Sphaerotilus montanus: one gene and its partner. The protein of the gene in region 1 interacts with the protein of each later gene in a pairwise test. Links are inferred from orthologs where the notes say so. Each region holds a gene or a part of one and is shown in the gene's direction. Other genes may lie near its edges. The genes, in order: leuS and ligA.

The links.
Region 2: the proteins of leuS (region 1) and ligA interact in binary tests that used the Escherichia coli proteins (3 or more experiments, as listed by UniProt). The link is inferred for Sphaerotilus montanus from one-to-one orthologs.

Annotation. Positions count from the first base shown.
Region 1 is NZ_JACCFH010000001.1:2,066,151-2,078,714, forward strand. The notes cover bases 4,957-8,114. They hold leuS (leucine--tRNA ligase), read left to right. Parts: upstream 4,957-5,262; coding sequence 5,263-7,914; downstream 7,915-8,114. Other genes in these bases: BDD16_RS09425 (VIT1/CCC1 transporter family protein), read left to right, coding at 4,957-5,180; BDD16_RS09435 (LPS-assembly lipoprotein LptE), read left to right, coding at 7,919-8,114. In the rest of the region: BDD16_RS09400 (hypothetical protein), read right to left, coding at 1-186; BDD16_RS09405 (6-carboxytetrahydropterin synthase), read left to right, coding at 327-1,442; queE (7-carboxy-7-deazaguanine synthase), read left to right, coding at 1,439-2,074; BDD16_RS09420 (TfoX/Sxy family protein), read left to right, coding at 4,005-4,379; more of BDD16_RS09425, read left to right, coding at 4,455-4,956; more of BDD16_RS09435, read left to right, coding at 8,115-8,407; holA (DNA polymerase III subunit delta), read left to right, coding at 8,414-9,505; BDD16_RS09445 (methylamine utilization protein), read left to right, coding at 9,612-10,247; BDD16_RS09450 (EAL domain-containing protein), read left to right, coding at 10,244-12,564.
Region 2 is NZ_JACCFH010000001.1:4,734,257-4,745,923, reverse strand. Bases 44-3,003 are described here. They hold ligA (NAD-dependent DNA ligase LigA), read left to right. Parts: upstream 44-417; coding sequence 418-2,589; downstream 2,590-3,003. Other genes in these bases: BDD16_RS21690 (hypothetical protein), read left to right, coding at 2,779-3,003; BDD16_RS21700 (cell division protein FtsZ), read left to right, coding at 44-369. Also shown: more of BDD16_RS21700, read left to right, coding at 1-43; more of BDD16_RS21690, read left to right, coding at 3,004-3,315; BDD16_RS21685 (hypothetical protein), read left to right, coding at 3,308-4,651; BDD16_RS21680 (glucokinase), read right to left, coding at 4,714-5,685; BDD16_RS21675 (ABC transporter ATP-binding protein), read right to left, coding at 5,772-6,833; BDD16_RS21670 (carbohydrate ABC transporter permease), read right to left, coding at 6,849-7,697; BDD16_RS21665 (carbohydrate ABC transporter permease), read right to left, coding at 7,722-8,609; BDD16_RS21660 (ABC transporter substrate-binding protein), read right to left, coding at 8,694-9,947; BDD16_RS21655 (sensor histidine kinase), read right to left, coding at 10,101-11,582; BDD16_RS21650 (response regulator transcription factor), read right to left, coding at 11,624-11,667. UniProt on the Escherichia coli protein: DNA ligase that catalyzes the formation of phosphodiester linkages between 5'-phosphoryl and 3'-hydroxyl groups in double-stranded DNA using NAD as a coenzyme and as the energy source for the reaction.

The DNA of each region.
Region 1 (12,564 bases):
GCGCAGCTTGAGGTGGAGGGGCATGACCGGCCTCGTTTCCATGTCGGATCGCGTTGATGACGGGAGGCTGCGAGGCACCGGGTTCCGGCTGCCGTCCAGCGGTGACCAGACCAGCCACAGGAACAGCGCCACCAGCGCCACGAGGGTGGCATGCAGGACGTGGCGCCATCGCATCGGGCTGGACATGGTCAGCACTCCTTCCGCAGAACCGGAAACAGCATCTCAGCAGCGGGGCCGGGCCGGATTGAGTACACGCAACGCCGTTGCGGCGCCCGCCACGACCCCCTGTCGGCCGCGGCCAGGACCTGCGAAACTCCGCCCCCACCATGCCCCCACGCCAGCTCCACTCCGCCTCTGCCGGCTTCGAAGCCGCCCTGCACGTCGACCTCCTGCCCGCCGGCCACCGCTCGCGCCGGCTGCACGGCCACAGCTTCTTCGCCACCGTGCGCGCCGAGCTGCCGGCGGGCTGGGCGCCGTTTCCGGGCAGCGAGGTGGCCGAGCTGCAGCGCCGCATGGAGGCCTGCGTCGCGCCGCTCGACTACGCCCGGCTCAACGACCTCGACGGCCTCGCCCAGCCGACCGACGAGAACATCGCCCGCTGGATTCGCACCCGGCTGGAGACGGCGTTCGACGTGCCCGGCATCGTGCAGATCGGCGTGCAGAGCACGGCGCACACCGGCGTCGACCTCGACCGCGCCGGCCACGCCCACCTCTGGCGCCGCTACCGCTTCCAGGCCGCGCACCGCCTGCCCAACGTGCCGCTCGGCCACAAGTGCGGGCGCATGCACGGCCACGGCTTCGAGGTCATCCTGCACGCCGACCAGGACATCGGCAGCAGCGACCTCGGCATCGACTACGACCGCATCGATGCGGTCTGGGCGCCGTTCCACACCCTGCTGAACTACCACTGCCTCAACGAGATCGCCGGGCTGGAGAACCCCACCAGCGAGGTCCTCTCCGCCTGGCTGTGGCAGCGCCTGAAGCCGCTGCTGCCCGAGCTGTCCTGGGTGACGGTGTACGAGACCGGCTCCTGCGGCGCCAACTTCGACGGCACGCACTACCGCATCTGGAAGGAGCTGACGCTCGACAGCGCGATCCGGCTGAAGCACGCGCCGGCCGGCAGCCCGCTCGGCGCCCTCCACGGCCACACCTACACGCTGCGCCTGCACCTCAGCGCCGAACTCGACACCGTGCAGGGCTGGACGGTCGATTTCGGCGACGTGAAGACGCAGTTCGATCCGATCTTCAAGGCCATCGACCACCGCCCGCTGTACGAGATCGCCGACCTGCCGGACGGGGATGCGCTGTCGCTGGCGCGCTGGGTGCTGGACAAGGGCCGCGCGGCGCTGCCGGAACTCGACCGCGTCGATCTGTATGAAACGCGGGGCTGTGGCGCGATCGTGATCGCCGCGACCGCCACGCAGGAGCTGGTGCCGGTATGACCTATTCCGTGAAAGAGCTGTTCTATACGCTGCAGGGCGAGGGCGCGCAGGCGGGCCGCGCGGCGGTGTTCTGTCGCTTCGCCGGCTGCAACCTGTGGACCGGGCGCGAGGAAGACCGCGCCGCGGCTGTCTGCACCTTCTGCGACACCGACTTCGTCGGCACCGATGGCCAGGGCGGCGGCAAGTTCGCGACGCCCGAAGCGCTGGCCGACGCGGTCGCGGCGCAGTGGCCAGCGGGTGCGGGCGGGCGGCCCTACGTCGTCTGCACCGGGGGCGAGCCGCTGCTGCAGCTGGACGTGCCGCTGGTCGACGCATTGCACGCCCGCGGCTTCGAGGTCGCTGTGGAAACCAACGGCACCCAGCCCGCCCCCGCCGGGCTGGACTGGATCTGCGTCAGCCCCAAGGCGGGTGCGGCGCTGCAGCTCACCCGCGGCGACGAGCTGAAGCTGGTCTACCCCCAACTGCTGGCGCGGCCCGAGCGCTTCGCCGCGCTGGACTTCACGCACTTCTTCCTGCAGCCGATGGACGGCCCGCAGCAGGCCGAAAACACCCGTGCGACCGCCGCCTACTGCATGGCGCATCCGCAGTGGCGGCTGGGGGTGCAGATGCACAAGGTGGTCGGCATCGACTGACCGGGACCGCCAGTCGACCAACCCTGTCGCGCCACCCGGCCTCTCCGTCGCCGGCCCTTCCGTCCCTTGCCCCGCCGGCCCCGGCCCCTCTGGCCCCGGCCCCTCCGTCATCCTCGCGAAGGCGAGGACCCACCTCGACCAACCACCGTTCACACCGTGCGTTGGTGCCCGCCTGCGCGGGCATGACGGGCGGGGGGGGCCTCCATGCTGTGGCTGTCGTCGCCGTCGCTTCCACTGCCTCTGGCCAATACCCGATAGAAAAATTTCCGAACTGAGGACTTGTCGCCCGCGCTCCCCGAGGGACCGGAGAGAGGGAAGGAGGGAGCGAAGGGGCAAGCCTCGACCCTGCACGCCGCGGCGGTGAAGCCTGTCCTGGTCTAATGATTTCGCACACACCGATAGGTGGAAATCACCTGGACAACGAACGTGACGAACACGAAACGAAGAGTCTTTGACGCGAGCTTCAAGCTGCAGATCGTGCAGATGATCCGGTCGCAGGGCCTGGGCATTGGCGAGGTCTGCCGGGACATGAAGCTGGGCGAGACGGCGGTGCGGCGCTGGCTGGCACAGGCCGATGCGGAACAGCTGGGGCAGCCTGGCATCGGCAAGCCGTTGACGGCGGAGCACCAGCGCATCCGCCAGCTCGAAGCCGAGAACAAGCAACTCCGGGGCGACGTAGAAGTTTTAAAAAAAGCATCGGCCTTCTTTGCCCGGGAACTGCGATGAGCTTCAAGCTCGTCGGGCAACTGCAAGAGAAGGCCGCGGTGGTGGAGCAGGTTTGCCGGGTGCTGGGCATCAGCCGCTCGGGCTACTACGCGGCCCGCAGGCGCAGCCGAATGCAGCCGGCGGTGTGCGAGGCCAGCGTGCAACTGAAGGCGGCATTTGCGGCCAGCGGCGGGGCGTACGGCAGCCGACGGCTGCGCACGGCGGTGGCCTCGCGTGGCATCGTCATGGGGATCTACCGCGTGCGCCGTTTGATGTGCCAGCATGGTCTGCGCTCGACGTGGAAGCGCAAGTTCGTGCACACGACCGACAGCAAACACGCGCTGCCGATCTCGCCCAATGTGCTGGCCCGACAGTTCAACCCGACGCGGCCCGATCAGGCCTGGGTCGCCGACATCACCTACATCCGCACGCGCAGCGGCTGGCTGTATCTGGCGGTGGTGCTGGACTTGTTTGCGCGCAAGGTGGTGGGCTGGGCGATGGCCCCGGACATGCAGGCCGGGCTGGTGTGCCGGGCGTTGCAACTGGCCATCGTGCAGCGCCAACCTGCGCCGGGCTTGATCGTCCACACGGATCGCGGCAGCCAGTACGCCAGCGCGGCGCATCAGGCGCTGCTGGCCAGACACGGCCTGGTCGGCAGCATGAGCCGCAAGGGCAACTGCTGGGACAACGCGGTGATGGAGCGCTTCTTCCTGAACCTCAAGATGGAGCGCGTCTGGCAGCGCGATTACGCCAACCATGCCGAGGCCACGAGCGACATCGCCGACTACATCGTCAGCTTCTACAACAGCGTGCGTCTGCACTCCACACTGGGCAACTTGCCACCCAATGCCTTCGAGCATCAATCGGCAATCACACAACCTATCGGGCTGTGCGAAATAACTTGACCAGGACACTGCCCACCCTCCCTGCCAAGAGAGGGGTGGCAGACCGTGCGGGTTGGCAGACCGGGACAGGACCGGCAGGGGTTGCCCCCTCCCGCACGGCCCGCCATAGACGTAGCCATGCGCGCAGATCGCGCCGTCAACAACGTTGAACGGACGTGAAAAAGCCGCGATGGGCGCGGCTTGAGTCTGCGCCTGTCTTCCGGGCTGCCAAGCCCGTGCTCGCAGTGTGTGCGAGCGGGGTGGATGCTACACCAGCCGCGACGTATATGGCCGGCGCCTATGCGCTTGACGCCCACCGCCGCCAGCGCTCGAATCCGCCCATGTCCACCGACCGCACCTTCATCGACCACCTCGCCGACCAGCTCCACGGTTTCGGTGCCTTCGCCCACCGCAAGATGTTCGGCGAGTACGCGCTTTACCTGGACGCCAAGGTCGTCGCGCTGGTCTGCGACAACCAGCTCTTCGTCAAGCCGACCGACGCCGGCCGCGCGCTGCTCGGGCCGGACGCCGCGATGGGGCCGCCGTATCCGGGCGCGAAGCCGCATTTCCAGGTGTCCGACCTGATCGACGAGCGCGAGGCGCTGGCGCGGTTGCTGCGCGTCACGGCGGAGGCGCTGCCCGAGCCGAAACCGAAGAAACCGACGCAACCGAAGACGCCGACGCCTGCTGCGCGGCGGTCACGCGCACCGGGTTGATGTGACTGACGGGGTGATGGGACGGTTCGGGCCTATCCTCGGCGCGTTCAACGTCGTTCTCCCACGGAAGTCCCCATGACCACCTTGCGCCCCCGCCACGAACGCCACCGCGAACGCCACCGCACCGACCGCATCGGCTGGCTGCGCGCCGCGGTGCTGGGCGCCAACGACGGCGTCATCTCGACCGCCAGCCTCGTCGTCGGCGTCGCGGCGGCGGGCACCGGTTCGGCCGATCTGCTGGTCACCGGCATCGCCGGGCTGGTGGCGGGGGCCATGTCGATGGCGGCGGGGGAGTACGTCTCGGTGTACTCGCAGGCCGACACCGAGCAGGCCGACCTGGCCCGCGAACGGCTGGAGCTGGCCGCCGATCCGGTCGCCGAACAGCGCGAGCTGGCCGGGCTCTACGTCGCCCGCGGTCTGACGCCCGAGCTGGCGGCGGAGGTCTCCGCGCAGCTGATGGCCCACGACGCGCTCGGCGCCCACGCCCGCGACGAGCTGGGCCTGTCCACCGAGCTGGCCGCGCAGCCGGTGCAGGCGGCGCTGGCGTCTGCGGCCAGTTTCGCGGTCGGGGCGGCGCTGCCGCTGGCCGTCACGGTGCTGGCGGCGGGGCCGCACGTGATCGCCTGGGTGTCGGGCACGGCGCTGGTGTTCCTGGCCGTGCTGGGCGGGCTGGCGGCGCAGGTCGGGGGCGCCAGCGTGTGGACCGGCGCCGGGCGCGTGACCTTCTGGGGCGCGATCGCGATGGCAGTCACGGCCGCGGCCGGGTCGGTGTTCGACCATCTGCTGGCGCTGTTGCGCTGACCGCGGCCCGTTCCGGCGGGCGCGCCACGCGATAATCCACAGATTGAGCGTCCCGCACGCCCGCCACGAGTTCCGCGCCGCCATGAGCCTCCCAGACCGCTACGACCCCACCGCCGTCGAATCCGCCGCCCAGACCGCCTGGCGCGCCGCCGACGCCTACCGCGTCACCGAAGACCAGACGAAGCCCAAGTTCTACGCCTGCTCGATGCTGCCGTACCCGAGCGGCAAGCTGCACATGGGCCATGTGCGCAACTACACCATCAACGACATGCTGACCCGTCAGCTGCGGATGAAGGGCTACAACGTGCTGATGCCGATGGGCTGGGATGCCTTCGGTCTGCCGGCGGAGAACGCCGCGCTGAAGAACGCCGTGCCGCCCGAGAAGTGGACGCGCGAGAACATCGCCTACATGAAGACGCAGATGCAGGCGATGGGCTTGGCGATCGACTGGTCGCGCGAAGTCGCGACCTGCGACCCTGAGTACTACAAGTGGAACCAGTGGCTGTTCCTGAAGATGCTGGAAGCCGGCATTGCCGAGCGCCGCACGCAGGTCGTGAACTGGGACCCGGTCGATCAGACCGTGCTGGCCAACGAGCAGGTGATCGACGGCCGCGGCTGGCGCTCCGGCGCGCTGGTCGAGAAGCGCGAGATCCCGGGCTACTACCTGAACATCGTGCAGTACGCCGACGAGCTGCTGGGCGCGGTCGCGAACCCGGAAGACCCGAACTACCTCAGCGGCTGGCCCGAGCGCGTGCGGCTGATGCAGGAAAACTGGATCGGCAAGAGCGAGGGCGTGCGCTTCGCCTTCCCGCACGAGATCGCGGGCGCCGATGGCGCGCTGATCCAGGGCGGCAAGCTCTACGTCTTCACGACGCGCGCCGACACCATCATGGGCGTGACCTTCTGCGCCGTGGCGCCGGAGCATCCGCTGGCGGCCCACGCTGCGGCGACGAACCCGGCACTGGCCGCGTTCATCGTCGAATGCGGGCAGGGCGGCACGACCGAAGCCGAACTCGCCACGCAGGAAAAGAAGGGCATGCCCACGGGCCTGTTCGTCACGCACCCGCTGACCGGCGCGCAGGTCGAGGTCTGGGTCGGCAACTACGTGCTGATGAGCTATGGCGATGGCGCCGTGATGGGCGTGCCGGCGCATGACGAGCGTGACTTCGCGTTCGCGAAGAAGTACGGCATTGCCATCAAGCAGGTCGTCAAAGCGGGCGACGAGGTGTTCTCGCTCGACGCCTGGGCCGACTGGTACGGCGACAAGCAGCGCGCCGTGTGCGTCAACTCGGGCGCGCTGGACGGGCTGCCGTACAAGGAGGCCGTCTCCAAGGTCGCCGAACTCGTCGGCGCCAAGGGCCTCGGCGAGAAGAAGACCACCTGGCGCCTGCGCGACTGGGGCATCAGCCGCCAGCGCTACTGGGGCACGCCGATCCCGATCATCCACTGCGACGACTGCGGCGCGGTGCCGGTGCCGGCCGCCGACCTGCCGGTCGTGTTGCCGATCGACTGCGTGCCGGACGGCTCGGGCAACCCGCTGAAGAAGCGCACCGACTTCCTGAACGTCGCCTGCCCCTGCTGCGGCAAACCCGCGCAGCGCGAGACGGACACGATGGACACCTTCGTGGACTCGTCGTGGTACTTCATGCGCTACTGCGACGCGCAGAACAGCGATGCGATGGTCGCCGGCGGCACCGACTACTGGATGCCGATGGACCAGTACATCGGCGGCATCGAGCACGCGATCCTGCACCTGCTCTACGCCCGCTTCTGGACCAAGGTCATGCGTGACCTGAAGCTGGTCAAGATCAACGAGCCGTTCACCAAGCTGCTGACGCAGGGCATGGTGCTCAAGGGCGCCTTCTTCCGCAAGCCGGAAGGCGGCGGCAAGAGCTACTACTGGGAACACGAAGTCAACGTCCTGACGAACGACCACGGCGTCACCATCGGCGGCACGTTGAAGGCGGACGGCCTGCCGCTCGACTACGAGATGACGACGATGTCGAAGTCCAAGAGCAACGGCGTCGATCCGCAGGAGCTGATCAACCAGTACGGCGCCGACACCGCGCGCCTGTTCGTGATGTTCGCGTCCCCGCCGGAGCAGACGCTGGAGTGGAACGACGCGGGCGTCGAGGGCGCGCACCGCTTCCTGAAGCGCGTCTGGGGCTTTGCCGCCAAGAACGAGGCGGTGCTGGTGGGTGCGGCTGGCAAGGTGTCGGGCGAGCTGCCCGCTGCCGCCAAGGCGCTGCGCCGCGAGGTGCATCTGGTGCTGCGCCAGATCAGCCACGACTACGAGCGCATGCAATACAACACCGTCGTCTCCGGCGGCATGAAGCTGCTGAACGCGCTGGAAGCCTACAAGCACGACGGCAGCGCCGCGTCGGCCGCCGTGCTGCGCGAGGGCTACTCGGTGCTGCTGCGCGGCCTCTACCCGGCCTGCCCGCACACGACGTGGAAGCTCTGGGCCGACCTCGGCTACGCCGCCGCGCTGGGCGACCTGCTCGACGCGCCGTGGCCGCAGGTCGACGAGGCCGCGCTGGTGCAGGACGAGATCGAGCTGGTGCTGCAGGTGAACGGCAAGACCCGCGGTTCGATCACCGTGCCGGCCGGCGCGGACAAGGCGGCGATCGAAGCCGTGGCCGCGGCCAGCGCCGAGGTGGCGAAGTTCGCCGAAGGCAAGCCGCCGAAGAAGATCATCGTCGTCCCCGGCCGCCTCGTGAACGTGGTGGTCTGAGGCGATGCGGCGGCGCCTGTTCACGCTGGCGGTGGCCGCGGCCCTGGCGGGCTGCGGCTTCCAGCTGCGCCGCCCGCCGGAGCTGCAGCTCAAGCGCATCTACCTCACTGGCTTCGACACCTACTCGCCGATGGGCGACGAGCTGCGCCGGCAACTGCGCGCCAGCCCCGGCGTCGTGCTGACGGCGACCGCCGCCGAGGCCGATGTGGTGTTCGACGCGCTGGAGGATGCGCGCGAGCAGGTGGCGGCGGCCTCGACCGCCACCGGGCAGGTGAGCGAGCTGACGCTGCGCGCCCGCCTGCGCTTCAAGGCCCGCACGCCTGCCGGCCGCACGCTGATCGCCCCGGCCGAGCTGACGCTGACCCGCGACGTGAGCTACAGCGAGGCCAGCGCGCTGGCCAAGGAGCAGGAAATCGCGCTGCTGTTCCGCTCGATGCACACCGATCTGGCGGCGCAGGTGCTGCGGCGGCTGGCGGCGCTGGGTCCGGGCTGAGCCGCCATGCAACTGCGCGCTGACCAGCTTCCGCAGGCGCTTGCCAAGGGCCTGCGCCCGCTCTACGTCATCCACGGCGACGAGCCGCTGCTGGCGCAGGAGGCCGCCGACGCGATCCGCAGCGCTGCACGCGCCGCCGGCTACAGCGAGCGCAGCGTCCACACCGTGGCCGGCGCGCAGTTCGACTGGTCCGGCCTGCTCGGCGAGGCCAGTGCGCTGAGCCTGTTCGCCGACCGGCGCGTGATCGAGATCCGCATTCCCTCGGGCAAGCCGGGCAAGGACGGCTCGGAGGCCTTGCAGCGCTACGTCGAGACGCTGTCCGACGACAACCTGACGCTCATCCTGCTGCCCAGGCTCGACCGCACGCAGCAGACCAGCGCGTGGTTCACCGCGCTGGACGGCGCGGGCGCGACCATCCGCATCGACCCGGTCGAGCGCCGCGCGCTGCCGCAGTGGATCGCGCAGCGGCTGGCCGCACAAGGGCTGCGCATCGAGGACGGCGAGGCGGGGCAGCACGCACTGGCCTTCTTCGCCGACCGCATCGAGGGCAACCTGCTCGCCGCGCACCAGGAGATCAGCAAGCTGGCGCTGCTGCACGCACCGGCCGATCCGCGTGGTGCGCCGACGGTGCTGACACAGACCCAGATCGAGTCCGCCGTGCTGAACGTGGCGCGCTACGACGTGTTCAAGCTCGGCGAGGCGGTGCTGGCCGGGCAGGTGGCGCGGGCGCTGCGCATGCTCGACGGGCTGGAGGCCGAGGGCGAGGCGGCCGTGCTGGTCCACTGGACCCTGGCCGACGACCTGCGCGGGCTGCAGCGCGTGCACACCGCCATGCTGCAGGGCAAGCCGCTGCCGCTGGCGCTGCGCGATGCGCGGGTCTGGGGCGTGAAGGAAAAGCTGTTCGAGCGGGTCGTGCCGCAGCTGGATGCCGCCACGCTCACCGCGCTGGTCGCCGCCGCCCACACGGTGGATGGCATCGTCAAGGGCGTGCCCGACCGCCAGTGGCCGGCCGCGCCGTGGGCGGCGCTGCGCCGGCTGGTGCTGCTGACGGTGCAGGCCGTGCAACGCAAGGGGCCGCCGCTGGCGCTGACGGGCTGAACGCCAGCGCTCGGTTGCATCAACCGGGGATTCGGCCCACTTTTCCAGACTTCCGCGCCGCCGCGACGAGAGGATGCTCAGGGCATTTCCGTGTCGAAGGATGGTGATGTTCCTGAACTCGTGGTGGTGGCGTTGCGGGGGTGCGCTCCTGCTCCGGCTGGCTGTGGGACTGGGGCTGCCTGGCGTGGTGCAGGCGGCTGCCGTGACCGTGCAGACCCTGGACCCGGCGGGCAAGCCGCTGGCCGGGGCGGTGGTGGCGGTCGAGGTGGGCAGCGTGGCCAGGGTGGCGGCCCCCGGTACCCGCGCCGAGATCAGCCAGCGCCAGCGCGCCTTCGACCCGGGCTTGCTGGTGGTGCAGACGGGCACGTCGGTCGATTTCCCCAACCTCGACACCGTGCGCCACCACGTCTATTCGTTCTCGCCGGCCAGGACCTTCGAGCTGAAGCTCTACAACGGGCGGCCGTCGACCCCCGTGGTGTTCGACCGCGCGGGCGTCGTCGTGCTCGGCTGCAACATCCATGACCAGATGGTCGGCACGGTGGTGGTGGTCGACACGCCGCTGTTCGGTCGCACGGATGCGGCTGGCCGGGTCGTGCTGGAGGTGCCGGCGGGGGAACACCGCCTGCTGACCTGGCATGCCCGGATGCGCGAGGGCACGGACCTGCTCGCCCAGGCGCTGAAGGTCGGGGTGGCCGGTGCGGTGGTCGTGACGGTCAAGCTGCCCGTGGTGGCTGCGCCATGAGCACGGTCATGGCACGGCTGTCCGGCTGGCGCCTGAGCGGGCTGGAGCGGCGCATCGTCTGGCCCTTCCTGCTGCTGCTGGTCGTGGTGCAGGGCATCAGCCTGATGCTGGTGAACGGTGCGATCGGAGACAGCGCCACGCGCGCGATCGACAACGATCTGCAGACCGGCCAGCGCGTGTTCACCCGGCTGCTGGAGCAGCGCGCCGAGCGCCTGTCCGAGGCGGCGGTGCTGCTGGCCTCCGACTTCGGATTCCGCTCGGCCGTGAACAGCCGCGATGTCGACACGCTCAGCGATGCGCTGGAAAACAATGGCCGGCGCATCGGCGCATCGCTGGTGATCTACACCGATCCGGCCTGGCGCCCGGTGGCCGCGACCGGGCTGGACATCGGCCGCGTGGCGGCGCTGCTGCCCGCGGCCCGCCTCATGGCCATGACCGACCCGGTGGGCGGCATGTCGGTGCAGCGCGCACGCCTGACGCTGATCGAGGGCCGGGCCTACCAGCTCGTGGCCGTGCCGGTGAAGGCCCCGCGCACGGTCGGCTGGGTGCTGATGGGCTTCGTGCTGGACCGCTCGGTGCTGCAGCAGCTCGCCGCCATCACCGGTCTGCGCGGTGCGGTGCTGCTCGACGGTCCCCCGGCGCATACCCTGCTGACCACCTTCGTGCAGGCCAGCGACCTGCGGGCCGAATCCAACCCGACCGCCAGTCCCTGTGGCCGCGAGCTGCACGAGTCGGGTGCCCGCTGGCGCAGCTGCGAGTTCGTGCTGGACACGGGCGTGTCCGACGGACGTGCCGCGCCGCCGCTGCGGCTGGTGCTGGCGCATTCGGTGGACGAGGCACTCGCCCCCTTCGTGCGGCTGCAACTCACCTTGCTGCTGCTCACGGGGGTCGGTATGGTGGTGTTCGGCGTGGGCGGTGCCATGACGGCGCGGCGCCTGAGCCGGCCGATCCGCGGGCTGCGGCGGGCGGCCGAGCGCCTGAGCCTGGCCGACTACGACACGCCGGTGCGGGTGCCCGACGAGCGGGTGGTCGGTGATGAGCTGGTGCAGCTGGCGCAGGCCTTCGAGTCGACCCGCCAGGCGGTCCAGCAGCGCGAGCAGACCATCACCCGGCTGGCCTACTGGGACACGCTGACCGGCCTGCCCAACCGCGCCCAGTTCGTCAGCGTGCTGCGGCAGCGGCTGCAGGTCGATGTGGCCGGCGGCGTGGCGCCGGTGGCGGTGATGATGCTCGACCTGGACCGCTTCAAGCATGTGAACGACGTGCTCGGCCACCAGTTCGGGGACCGGCTGCTGTGCGAGGTGGCGCAACGACTGGACTGGGCCTGTCGCCTTCCGGGGATGGTGCTGGCCCGCTTGAGCGGTGACGAGTTCGGCCTGCTGCTGCCCAGCCAGGGACCGGCCCATGCCCGCGAAGTGGCGCACGCGCTGCTGGCGGTGCTCGACCAGCCCCTCCGGCTCGACGACCACACCATCGACCTCAGCGCGAGCCTGGGCATCGCCTTCGCGCCAGACCACGCCACCGAGCCGGAAGCGCTGCTGGGCCTGGTCGAAGTGGCGATGTACGCCGCCAAGCGCCGCCAGCTGGGCGTGCTGGTCTACGACACGTCGATGGACACGCGCAGCAGCGCCTCGCTGTCGCTGTTGAGCGAGCTGCGCGTGGCGATCGAGCAGGAAGAGTTGCGCCTGTACGTGCAGCCCAAGGTGGATCTGAAGACGGGGCAGGTGCTCGGGGGCGAGGCGCTGGTGCGCTGGCTGCACCCGCAGCGCGGGCTGGTGCCGCCGATGCAGTTCATCCCCTTTGCCGAGCAGACCGGCTTCATCCGCCAGATCACGGTCTGGATGCTCGAAACCGGCGTGCAGGCGCTGCAGCGCTGGCAGGAGGCGGGGCTGTCGATGAAGCTGAGCATCAACCTGTCGACCCGCGATCTGCTCGATCCCACGCTGACGGACCGCGTGCGCGGCCTGCTGGACCGGCACCGCGTCTCGGCGGCCTGGCTGTGCCTGGAGATCACCGAGAGCGCGATCATGGACGACCCGGCGCGGGCGCTGCAGACGCTCCAGAAGCTGCACGAACTCGGCGTGCGCCTGTCGATCGACGACTTCGGCACCGGTTACTCCTCGCTGGCCTACCTGAAGCGGCTGCCGGTCGACGAGCTGAAGATCGACCGCAGCTTCGTCACCAACATGGAGCGCGATCTGGACGACGCGCGCATCGTGCAGTCCACCATCGGGCTGGCGCACAACCTCGGGCTGACCGTGGTGGCCGAGGGTGTGGAGACCGACAAGGCCTGGGCGCTGCTGGCGCGGCTGGGCTG
Region 2 (11,667 bases), 2.7 Mb from region 1 along the record:
GTCAGCGGGCCGGTGCCGGGCAAGCTCATCCTGCCGGGCCGCGAAGAGGATGCGCCGCCGGTGCTGGCGCTGGTGTTCGATGCCCAGGCCGCGCTGGCCGAGGATCCGGACCAGTCCTGGGTGTCCGAGATGTCGCTGGTGTTCGACGTGCCGCAGACGCCGCAGGCCGAGCAGCCCTTCAATGCCTGGTGCGCTTCCGGTCAGGCGCTGGCCATCGCGCTGGATGCCGACGTCAACGACGACGAGGGCCGCGCGCTCAATGCCGGGGCGTTTGCGCTGATCCGCGAGGATCTGGACGGCCTGTACGCCAAGCTGGCGGAATACGAGCTGGCGGCAGGCTCGCCCGCGGCGCGGCGCCTGTTCAGCTAGGCGACCGCCGGATTCACCTGCCGCGGACGCGCGCCTACACTGGCGCGCATGTCGCAAACCGATCTCTTCTCGTCGCCGCCGGACCTCTCCTCCGGCCCCGATTCGCAGACCCTGCAGGCGGTGGCCTCGCCGGCCGAGCTGGCCGCCGAACTGCGCCGGCAACTGCACCACCACGCCCACCGCTACTACGTGCTCGACGCGCCGGAAGTCCCCGACGCCGAGTACGACCGCCTGTTCCAGCAGCTCCAGGCGATCGAGGCCGCGCACCCGGATTTGCGCACCGCGGATTCCCCGACGCAGCGGGTGCTCGGGCAGGTGCTCGACGGATTCGCCGCGGTCCGCCACGCCGTGCCGATGCGCTCGATCCGCACCGAGACCGACACCGAGGCCACCGGCGCCAGTACCTTCGATGCCCGTGTGCGGCGCGAACTGGCGCTGGGCGAGGATGCGCCGCCGCTGCGCTACGCCTGCGAGCTGAAGTTCGACGGGCTGGCGATCAACCTGCGCTATGTGGACGGCGTGCTGGTGCAGGCCGCCACCCGCGGCGACGGCGAAAGCGGCGAGGACGTCACCCAGAACATCCGCACCATTGGCCAGATTCCGCTGCGCCTGCGCGACGGGCCGGGTGGCCTTCCCGCCGTGCTGGAGGTGCGTGGCGAGGTCTACATGCGCCGTGACGACTTCGACCGGCTCAACGAACGCCAGCGCGAGCGCATCGCGCGTGGCGACAAGGGCGAGAAGACCTTCGTCAACCCGCGCAACGCCGCCGCCGGTGCGGTGCGCCAGCACGACCCGGCGCTGGCGGCCGAGCGTCCGCTGAGCTTTTTCGCCTACGGGCTGGGCGAGGTGCAGGGCTGGGCGCTGCCGGGCACGCACAGCGGGGTGCTCGATGCGCTGGATGCCTTCAGCCTGCCGGTGTGCGCCGAGCGGGCCGTGGTGGTGGGCGCGGACGGTCTGGCGGCCTTCCACCAGCGCATCGGTGCGCAGCGCGACCAGCTGCCCTTCGACATCGACGGCGTGGTCTACAAGGTGGACGACCTGGCCTTGCAGCGGCAACTCGGCTTCGTCAGCCGCGAGCCGCGCTGGGCGGTGGCGCACAAGTACCCGGCGCAGGAACAGATGACCACCGTGCGCGAGATCGACATCCAGGTCGGCCGCACCGGCAAGCTCACCCCGGTGGCCAAGCTGGAGCCGGTCTTCGTGGGTGGCACCACGGTGAGCAACGCCACGCTGCACAACGAGGACGAGACGCGCCGCAAGGACGTGCGCACGGGCGACACCGTCATCGTGCGGCGGGCCGGCGACGTGATCCCGGAAGTGGTCGGCGTCGTGCTGGAGCGCCGGCCGGCCGACGCGGGCGAGCCGTTTGATCTGTACAGGCGCCTCGGCGGCCATTGCCCCGTCTGTGGCAGCGACATCGTGCGCGAGGAGGGCGAGGCCGACTGGCGCTGCACGGGCGGTCTGTTCTGCCCGGCGCAGCGCAAGCAGGCGATCCTGCACTACGCTGGCCGGCGCGCGATGGACGTCGAGGGGCTGGGCGACAAGGTCGTCGAGCAGCTCGTCGATGCGGGCATCGTGCGCACCTTGCCGGAGCTGTACACGCTCGGTGTGGCCAAGCTCGCGGCGCTGGACCGCATGGGCGAGCGCAGCGCGCAGAACCTGGTCGATGCACTGGAGAAGAGCCGGCACACGACGCTGGGGCGCTTTCTCTACGCACTGGGCATCCGGCACGTGGGCGAGGCCACCGCGAAGGCCCTGGCCCGCCATTTCGGCAATATCGACCGCCTGATGGACGCCACGGTCGAGCAGCTCACCGAGGTGGCCGACGTCGGCCCGGTGGTGGCGCAAAGCCTGCGCACCTTCTTCGACCAGCCGCACAACCGCGAGGTGGTCGAACAGCTGCGCGCCTGCGGTCTGACCTGGGACGAGCACGACGGGGTGCCTGACGCCGGGCCGCAGCCACTGGCCGGATTGACCCTGGTCCTCACCGGAACGCTGCCCACGCTCGGGCGCAACGAGGCCAAGGACCTGATCGAGGCCGCCGGGGGCAAGGTCAGTGGCTCGGTCTCGAAGAAGACGCACTACGTGGTCGCGGGGGCCGAGGCGGGTACCAAGCTGGAAAAGGCTCAGGCGCTGGGTCTGTCCATCCTGGACGAGGCGGGCTTGCTGGCGCTGATCGGCCCCGGCCGCGTGGCGGCCGGGGTGCCGAATGCTGCTTAATTCGCAATAATGAAAATGTTCAATTCATGACCACCTGAATAGAGGGTGTGTTCGGTTCTACGCCGGTTCGAGAATGTGTTTCGTCGGGCAGCAGGATCCGCTGGACCAGTTGGCCATGCAGGGCATGGGTGGCTCATCTGGCGAGACTGTTCGACGCGACAAGACCTAAACCTATATTGCGTGGAATCGATGCTGAACAAGACAACTCGACTCCTGGGGCTGGTGGCCCTGGGTGTGCTGACAGGGTGCGGTGGTGGAGGCGGTGGTGGTGGTGCTGCTGAGGCGCCTGCTGAATCGACCACGGCCGTGATGACCAAGCTGCAGACCGGCGGCGCCGTGCTGTCGCTGGACCGCTCCACTGCAGTGGCGGGGACCGATGCCAATGGCGACGGTGTGCGCGACGACGTCACGGCGTGGATCGGCGCCCAGACCGCCTATTCTGGCGATCTGCCGAAAGCGGCGGCCCAGCTGGCCAAGGCCTACCAGAGCGTGCTGACCGTGACGCTGACGGATGATGCCGCGGTGCGTGCGGCGCGTCTGGCGTCCAGCGATGCGGTGGAATGCATCATGCAGAAGGCGCCGTCGATCGAGGCTGGCTACAAGGCCGTGGCGGACCTGCGCCGCGTGACGGTCAACACCGATGCCCGCGTCAAGGCGTACCTCTCGTATGTCGAGCTGGTCAATGACACCGTCGTTCGTGCACCCCAAGGAGACGGCTGTGTCTGATCGCCGCAATACCCCCGCATTCATCCGCCCGCTGACGGGCACCGCGCTGGGCCTGGGCCTGCTGGCTGCCAGCACGCTGGGCGTGGCGCAGACGACGTCGAACATCTGCGAACCGGACGGCGGTTACGTCGTCGCCTACTACAACGGCACCTTCGCGATGCCCGAGGATGCCGATGCCCAGCGCGCTGCGCTGCGCATCGCGCGCCATGGCAAGTACGCGGGCGCAACGGAGACTGCGACGACCACATCGGGCAAGGCCGAGCCGGTTCGCTATGAAACCTTCTACAGCACGGCCGGCACCGCCAGTGGTGCAACCGAGTCGCGTTTCCAGGCGCTGGCTGCCGAGTACCGCAAGCTGCTGGATGGCGCGCTGACCCAGAACTGGGAGTACTTCTGGGACATGGCGTCTGGCAGCATCGACAACTGGTCGGTGCTGGCGGCCAAGTCCGGCGACTCCCGCTTCCTGGCGATCACCTCCGCCTATCCCGCCACGGTCACCAGCCTGAGGGCCAAGGCGAACACCGATCTTGAGGCTGAATTGAAGGTCAGCACGACGATGGCAGCCCGCCAACTGGCGCGTGCCCAGGCGCTCTACACCGAGCGCCAGAAGCTGCTGATGGTGTCGTTCTCGCAAGGCGCGTTGTTCGCCGACAAAGCATTCGCGAAGCTGGGTTCACCGACAGACAAGACCGTGCTCAAGCAGGAATTGTCGACATTGCCGGCGGTTTCGCTCCAATCCTCGCTGACAGCTTCAATGGTGGCGCTGACCATTCCTACACCTGCGCAGAACCAGGGCTTCTTCACCGCGACGTTGTCGTGGGCGGTACCCGCTGCTGCGATTGGTCAGAAGCTCAATACCGTCACGGGTCTGATGGAGGACATCCAGAATGACTTTGACCTGCAGGTCATTGAGCCGTCTGGAGACTATGTGCACTTCACCGATACCGGTGACGTCGGCAAGGGTGGCGGCGGTGCGACGCTTGTCGGCACCTCTGGCTTCTTGGATGCGGATAGCCGAACTGTCGGACCGGAGCACTACTACGCATCTTGCGACGAGAGCAAGCTGCGCACCGGCAACTACTGGGTTGCCGTCACCAAGGTGCGTGCACCGATTCCGGCCCAGACCTTCGTGACGCTGCAGATTGCGTTTGCCAAGTCGGGTGAGGTCTATACCAAGACCTGGAATTACAACGACGTCCCTGGTTTCATCCAGAAGGACAGGCTGACCTTCCCCGTCAAGGTGACGGTCAAGCAGTCGACCGATGGCAAGTGGACCGCCGAGATCGTGCCGTACGAGCCTGTGGCTACATATGCGTCCACATTGACGCCCGCCTGATCACGTTCTTGCATGAAAAAAGCCGCAGCAGACGCTGCGGCTTTTTTATGTCCTGTGTTTGTTCAGAGTTCCTGGTCCAGTGCCCGCGCCACGCCCAGCAGCGCTGGCGACACGCTCGCATCGATCACGAACACCGGCATCTGCGCCAGATAGGCCTGGAAACGGCCCTTGGCCTCGAAGCGCTGGCGGAAGTCCGAGCGGTCGAAGGCCTCGCCCAGCCGCGGCACGATGCCGCCGCCGATGTAGACCCCGCCCAGCGCGCCCAGCGTCAGCGCCAGATTGCCGGCCACGCTGCCGAGCAGCGCGCAGAAGTGCGCCACCGCCTCGCTGCAGCGTGCGCAGTGGCCGGTCAGTGCGCGCGAGGTGACATCGGCGGGGCTGAGCGCCTCCGGCGTCACGCCGTCCAGCGTGCACACCGCGTCGTACAGCGCCACCAGCCCGGCGCCGCTGATGGCCCGCTCCGCCGAGGCGTGGCCGTAACGCTGCGCCAGCAGGGCGATCAGCGCCGCTTCGCGCGCGTTCGTGGCCGGCAGCGTGACGTGGCCACCTTCGCCGGCCAGCGCCACCCACTGCGTCCCCGCCGGCACCAGCCCCGACACGCCCAGCCCGGTCCCCGGTCCGATCAGGGCCATGGCCGCGTTCGCCCGCGCGGCACCGCCGCCCACCTGCCGCAGCTCGTGCGGCTGCAGCGACGGCAGCGACAAGGCCAGCGCCGTGAAATCGTTGATCACCACCAGCCGCTGCAGCCCAAGTTCCACCTGCAGGCCCGAGATCGAGAACTGCCAGTGGTGGTTGGTCATGCGCACCTCGTCCCCGGTGATCGGGTTGGCGATGCCCATGCCCATGGAGCCCGGCTGGCCCCGCCCGAGGTCGGCCAGATAGGCCCGCACCGCGTCGGCGAGCGTGGCGTGGTCGGCGCAGGGCAGGGTGCGCACGGCGTCGATGGCGGCTCCTTCCTCGGCGATCCAGCCGAAGCGGGCGTTGGTGCCGCCGACGTCGGCCACGAGACGGGGAAAGGGCGAGCGAGTGGTCATGGCAGGCTGGGGCGAAGGGGGGAGTTTCAATGGGAGACGGCGCGCATCGTAGCGCGCCGTCGGTTTCTCGCCTACGTCAATCCGGCTCAGTCGGCCAGACGCTTCTGGCTCTCGGCGTCGAACAGGTGCACATCGTGCGTGCCCCAGGCCAGGTGGACGCGGTCCCCCACCTGGTAGAGCACCTTGCCCGGCGAGCGCACCACCAGCATGCCGGCCGCCGTCTGGACGCTGACATAGGTTTCCGGGCCGGTCGGCTCCAGCATGGTGATCTCGCCGGCCACGCCGCTGTCGGCGAAGTTCAGCGCCTCGGGACGCAGGCCGTAGATGACCTTCTGGCCGGGCTTCGTGGCGGCTTGCTGCGCGGCGCTGGTCGGCAGCGTAACGCCCTGGGCCACGACACCCTGCGCGCCAGCCTGCGCCTGCACCATGTTCATGGCCGGCGAGCCGATGAACTCGGCGACGAACACCGTGGCGGGGCGGGCGTAGATGTCGTCCGGCGAGCCGAACTGCAGCACCACGCCGTCCTTCATCACCGCGATCCGGTCGCCCAGCGTCATGGCCTCGACCTGGTCGTGGGTCACGTAGACGGTGGTCGTCCTGGTGCGCTGGTGCAGCAGCTTGATCTCGGCGCGCATCTCGACGCGCAGCTTGGCGTCGAGGTTGGACAGCGGCTCGTCGAACAGGAACAGCAGCGGATCGCGGGCCAGTGCGCGGCCCATCGCCACCCGCTGGCGCTGACCACCGGACAGGGCGCCCGGCTTGCGGGCCAGCAGGTGCTCGATCTGCAGCATCTTGGCCACGCGGGCCACGGCCTTCTCGCGCTCGGGCTTGGGCACCTTGCGCATCTCCAGGCCGAAGGCGATGTTCTCCGCCACGTTCATGTTCGGGTAGAGCGCGTAGCTCTGGAACACCATGGCGATGTCGCGGTTCTTCGGCAGCTCGTGGGTGACGTCGCGGTCACCGATGTGGATCGTGCCGGAGGTGGGGGAGTCGAGGCCGGCGATCATCGACAGCAGCGTCGACTTGCCGCAGCCGGACGGCCCGACCAGGATCAGGAACTCGCCCTTGTCGATCTCGAGGTCGATGCCCTTGAGGATGTGCGTCTCGCCGTAGCTCTTGCGGACGTTGCGGATGGAAAGTGCGCCCATGATGAATAGATCCTCTTAACCCTTGACGGCGCCGGCGGTCAGGCCACGCACGAAATACTTGCCAGCGACGACGTAGACGAACAGCGTCGGCAGCGCGGCGATCATCGCGGCGGCCATGTCGACGTTGTATTCCTTGACCGAGCTGGAGGTGTTGGCCAGGTTGTTCAGGCCCACCGTGATCGGCTTGGAGTCCGCGCCGGAGAAGACGACCCCGAACAGGAAGTCGTTCCAGATGTTGGTGAACTGCCAGATCACCGTCACGACCAGGATCGGTGCGGACAGCGGCAGCACGATGCGCCAGAAGATGCGGAAGAAGCCCGCGCCGTCCAGCATCGCCGCCTTGATCAGCTCGTCCGGCAGGCCCAGGTAGTAGTTGCGGAAGAACAGCGTGGTCGATGCCAGGCCCATCAGCACGTGCACGCAGACGAGGCCCCACACCGAGTCCGACAGCCCGATCCAGCCCAGCACCTGCGACATCGGCAGCAGCACGACCTGCAGCGGCATGAACACGCCGAACAGCATCAGCGAGAAGAACAGCTCGCTGCCCTTGAAGCGCCACTTCGTCAGCACGTAGCCGTTGAGTGCCCCGAGCGTGGTCGAGATGAGCACGGCCGGGATGATCATCGTCATCGAGTTCCAGAAGTAGGGCTGCAGGCCGCCGCAGTCGGTGCCGGTACAGGCGGTGGACCACGCCTTGCCCCAGGCGGCGAAGTTCAGCCCCGCCGGCAGCGACAGCAGGCTGCCGCCGCGGATCTCGCTCATGTCCTTGAGCGAGGTGGCCAGCATGACGTAGAACGGCAGCAGGAAGAAGGCCGCGAACAGCGCGAGCAGCGACCAGATGATGAGACGGTGAACGTGTTTCATGGTGAGTCCTCGTTTCCCGTCGCCTCAGCGGCGTTGCGAGCGCAGTTCGCTGTAAAGGTAGGGCACGACGATCGCTGCGACGGTCGCCAGCATCACGGTGGCGGACGCGGCGCCCAGTCCGATCTGGCCGCGGGTGAAGGCCATCGTGTACATGAAGGTCGCGGGCACGTCGGTCGCGAAGCCCGGGCCGCCTGCCGTCAGCGCCATCACCAGGTCGAAGCTCTTGATCGCGATGTGCGCCAGCACCATCAGCGTGCTGAAGAACACCGGTCGCATGCTCGGGATGATGATGCGCCAGTAGACCTGCGGCAGCGTCGCGCCGTCGATCTGCGCTGCCTTGATGATCGAGTCGTCGATGCCGCGCAGGCCGGCCAGGAACAGCGCCATCACGAAGCCCGCGCTCTGCCAGACGCCGGCGATGACGACGGTGTAGATCGCGTAGTCCGGGTTGACCAGCCAGTCGAAGGTGAAGTTCTCGAAGCCCCACTGGTGCATCAGGTGCTCGATGCCCAGGCCAGGGTTCAGGATCCACTTCCAGGCGGTGCCGGTGACGATGAAGCTCAGCGCCATCGGGTAGAGGTACACCGTGCGCAGCACGCCTTCGACGCGGATCTTCTGGTCCAGCAGGATCGCCAGCAGCAGGCCGACCGCCATCGAGCAGCCGATGAACAGCGTCGAGAAGATGCCGAGATTTTTCAGCGCGACCATCCAGCGCTCGGACGCGAACAGCGTCACGTACTGCTGGAAGCCGACATATTCGTAATTGGGCAGCAGTCGCGAAGCGGATACCGACAGGTAGCCGTTCCAGGCGATCAGGCCGTAGATGAAGAGAAACGAGAGGATGAAACTGGGCGCCAGAACGATCCGGGGCAGCCAGTGATCCAGGCGCGCAGCAGCGCTGGGGGAGGCCATGTCGTGAGTCCCGCGAGTGAAAACAAAGCCACCGGTTTTCAGGCCGGTGGCTCGGGTTGCCGTGGCAGCGAGTGCCGGGCGTGCTTACTTGGTCTGGGCGGCCGTGGCGATCTTGGCCATGGCTTCAGCGGCCGTCATCTTGTCGCTGTTCCAGTACTGGCTGACAGCGTCCTGGATCGCGCCGGCGGCTGCCGACGGAACGGCCATGCCGTGGGCGACGGACGGCACCAGCGCGCCGGTCTTGGCGGTGTCCACGAAGTCCTTGGACGACAGCTTGGCGCAGTCGTCGAACTTGGCCAGGTCCATGTTCAGGCGAACCGGGATCGAGCCCTTGTTCAGGTTGAACACTTCCTGGAAGTCGGTGGACATGATCGCGGCGGCCAGGTCCTTCTGGGCCTTGACGTTGGCGTCGTTCTTCAGCTTGAACATCGCGAACGAGTCGACGTTGAAGGTGAAGGACTTGGCGGTGCCGGGGGCGGCGGCGCAGACGAAGTCCTTGCCCGGTGCCTTGCCGGCGGCGATGAACTCGCCCTTGGCCCAGTCGCCCATCAGCTGCATGCCGGCTTCACCCTTGATGACCATCGCGGTCGCCAGGTTCCAGTCACGGCCCGGGGCGTTCTTGTCGGTGTAGCTGTGGACCTTCTTGAAGGTGGTCAGCACTTTTTCCATGGTCGGGCTCTTCAGCGAGGCCTGGTCCAGCTGCACCAGGGCCTTCTTGTAGAACTCGGCACCACCGACGCCCAGCGCGACGCTTTCGAACGTGGTGAAGTCCTGCCAGTTCTGGCCACCGTGGGCGATCGGGATGATGCCCGCGGCCTTCAGCTTGTCGGCGGCGACGAAGAACTCGTCCCAGCTGGTCGGCACCTTGGCGCCGGCCTTCTTGAAGGCTTCCGGGTTGGCCCACAGCCAGTTCACGCGGTGGACATTCACCGGGGCGGCGATGTAGTTGCCCTTGTACTTCATGACGTTGGCGACCACCGGGGGCAGCAGGCTGTCCCACTTCTCGGCCTTGGCCACGTCGTCGATGTTGGCCAGCACGCCTTCGGCGGCCCACTCTTGCAGCGACGGGCCCTTGATCTGGGCCGCGGCCGGCGCATTGCCCGACACGACGCGCGACTTCAGCACCGTCATGGCCGAGTCACCACCACCACCGGCCACCGCGAAGTCTTTCCAGGTGTGGCCCTTGCCTTGCAGCGTGGCCTTCAGTGCGGAGGCGGCCTTGGCTTCGCCACCCGACGTCCACCAGTGCAGCACTTCGACTTCGCCCGCCTGGGACAGGCCGGCCATCGTCAGACCGGCTGCAACAGCCAGCAGGGTGCGCGCGTGGCGGCGGGTCATCTCCATCTTTTTCATATGCACTCCGGATTCAATCAGTGGTGAGGGTGTGAACGAGTCCGAAGATTAATAAAGATTTAAAAAATTAACAGTAGGTGAAATCCCTGAAGGAACTTCGGGCCGCAGCCCTGCTCCTGCTCCTGCTTCTGTCCCAGGCTAGGTGGCCGGCAGCCGGATCTCCACCCGCAGCCCCCGCGGCAGCCGGGAGGCCACACGGACCCGCCCCCGGTGCCGCTCGACGATCTCCTTCACGATGGCCAGGCCGAGGCCGCAGCCACGGCCCTCGTTCGTGCCACGAAAGAAGCGGTCGAAGACCTGCGTGTGCATCTGTGTTGGCAGGCCGGGGCCGGTGTCATCGACCTCGACCACCGCCATGTGCGGCTGATCGCTGTCGATGGCCGGCTCCTCGCGCACCCGCACGGTGATCTCGCTGCCCCGTCCGGCGTAGCGGATGGCGTTGTCGATCACATTAACGATGGCTTCACGGATTAACAGCGCGTTGCCTTCGATCGTCACCGCCGGTTCCGGCAGGTCATCGCTGTGCCCGTCGTCGTCCAGTCCGAGGTCGATGCCGTCGTTCAGGGCGCGGGGGACCAGCTCGGCCGTGAGGTCCTGCACCAGCCGGCGCAGGTCGAAGCGGCTGCGGCCGAGCGTGGCCAGCGACTCCGGCTCGGCCCGCGCGAGCGTGAGCAGCTGGGTGACGAGGTGGGCGCTGCGCGTGGCGCTTTCGCGCACCATCTCCAGCCGTGCGCGCAGTGCGGGGTCGATGGTCTCTTTCAGGGCCAGTTCGGACTGGCTCTTCAGCCCGGCCAGCGGCGTGCGCAGCTGGTGGGCCGCGTCGCTGATGAAGCGCCGCTGCTCGACCACCGAGGCATGCACGGCCGCCAGGAGCGTGTTGACGGCCGCGGCGAGGTCGCGCACTTCCTCGGGGGCCGAGTGCAGCTCGATCGGTGCCAGATCGTTCGGTCCGCGGCCACTGACCGCTTCACGCAGCCGTGCCAGCGGCGCCAGCCCCGTGCGCACACCGGCCCAGACCAGCCCGGACATGGCCAGCACCAGCAGCGACAGGGGCAGCACCGTGTCGATGAGGATGTCGCGTGCCAGCGCTTCGCGGCTGACACGGCTCTTGGCGACCTGGACCATCATCTGGCGCTGCTGGTTCGGGTCCCCGTAGTCCAGCAGGATGGCGGCCACGCGCACCTGCACCATGCCGTCCGGCGACTCGACCTGGCCGTCGTAGAACGTCGGTCGGTCCGGGCGCAGCGTGACGGCCTGGTGGGGGGGCGGCAGCTTGTGGTTGCCCAGGATGAACTCGCCTGGCGGGCTGCTGACCATGTAGTAGACGCGGTCGTCCGGGTCGGCCTCGATGATGTCCTTGGCGGCGCGCGGGAAGTCGACGAACAGGCCGCTGTCGATCGGCTTGACCTGTCGCGCCAGCGCGCGCGAGGACAGGTAGAGCCCGTGGTCGTTGGCCCGGTCGGCGTAGCGCACGGCCACGTTGTAGGTCACGGCTGCGGCCGCCAGCCACAGCACGAGTTGCGGCAGCAGCAGCCAGGCCAGCAGGTGGCGGCGTAGCGAGCGGCTGCCGGGCGAGACCACCGGCAGTCGGTTGAGCAGGGGTTGAAGCAGGTTCAGCATGGCCGCGCAGTGTCGCCGCGATGCAGGCACACCGCTGGCGTTCAGTCCTGTGTTTCGAGCAGGTAGCCCAGCCCGCGCACGGTCC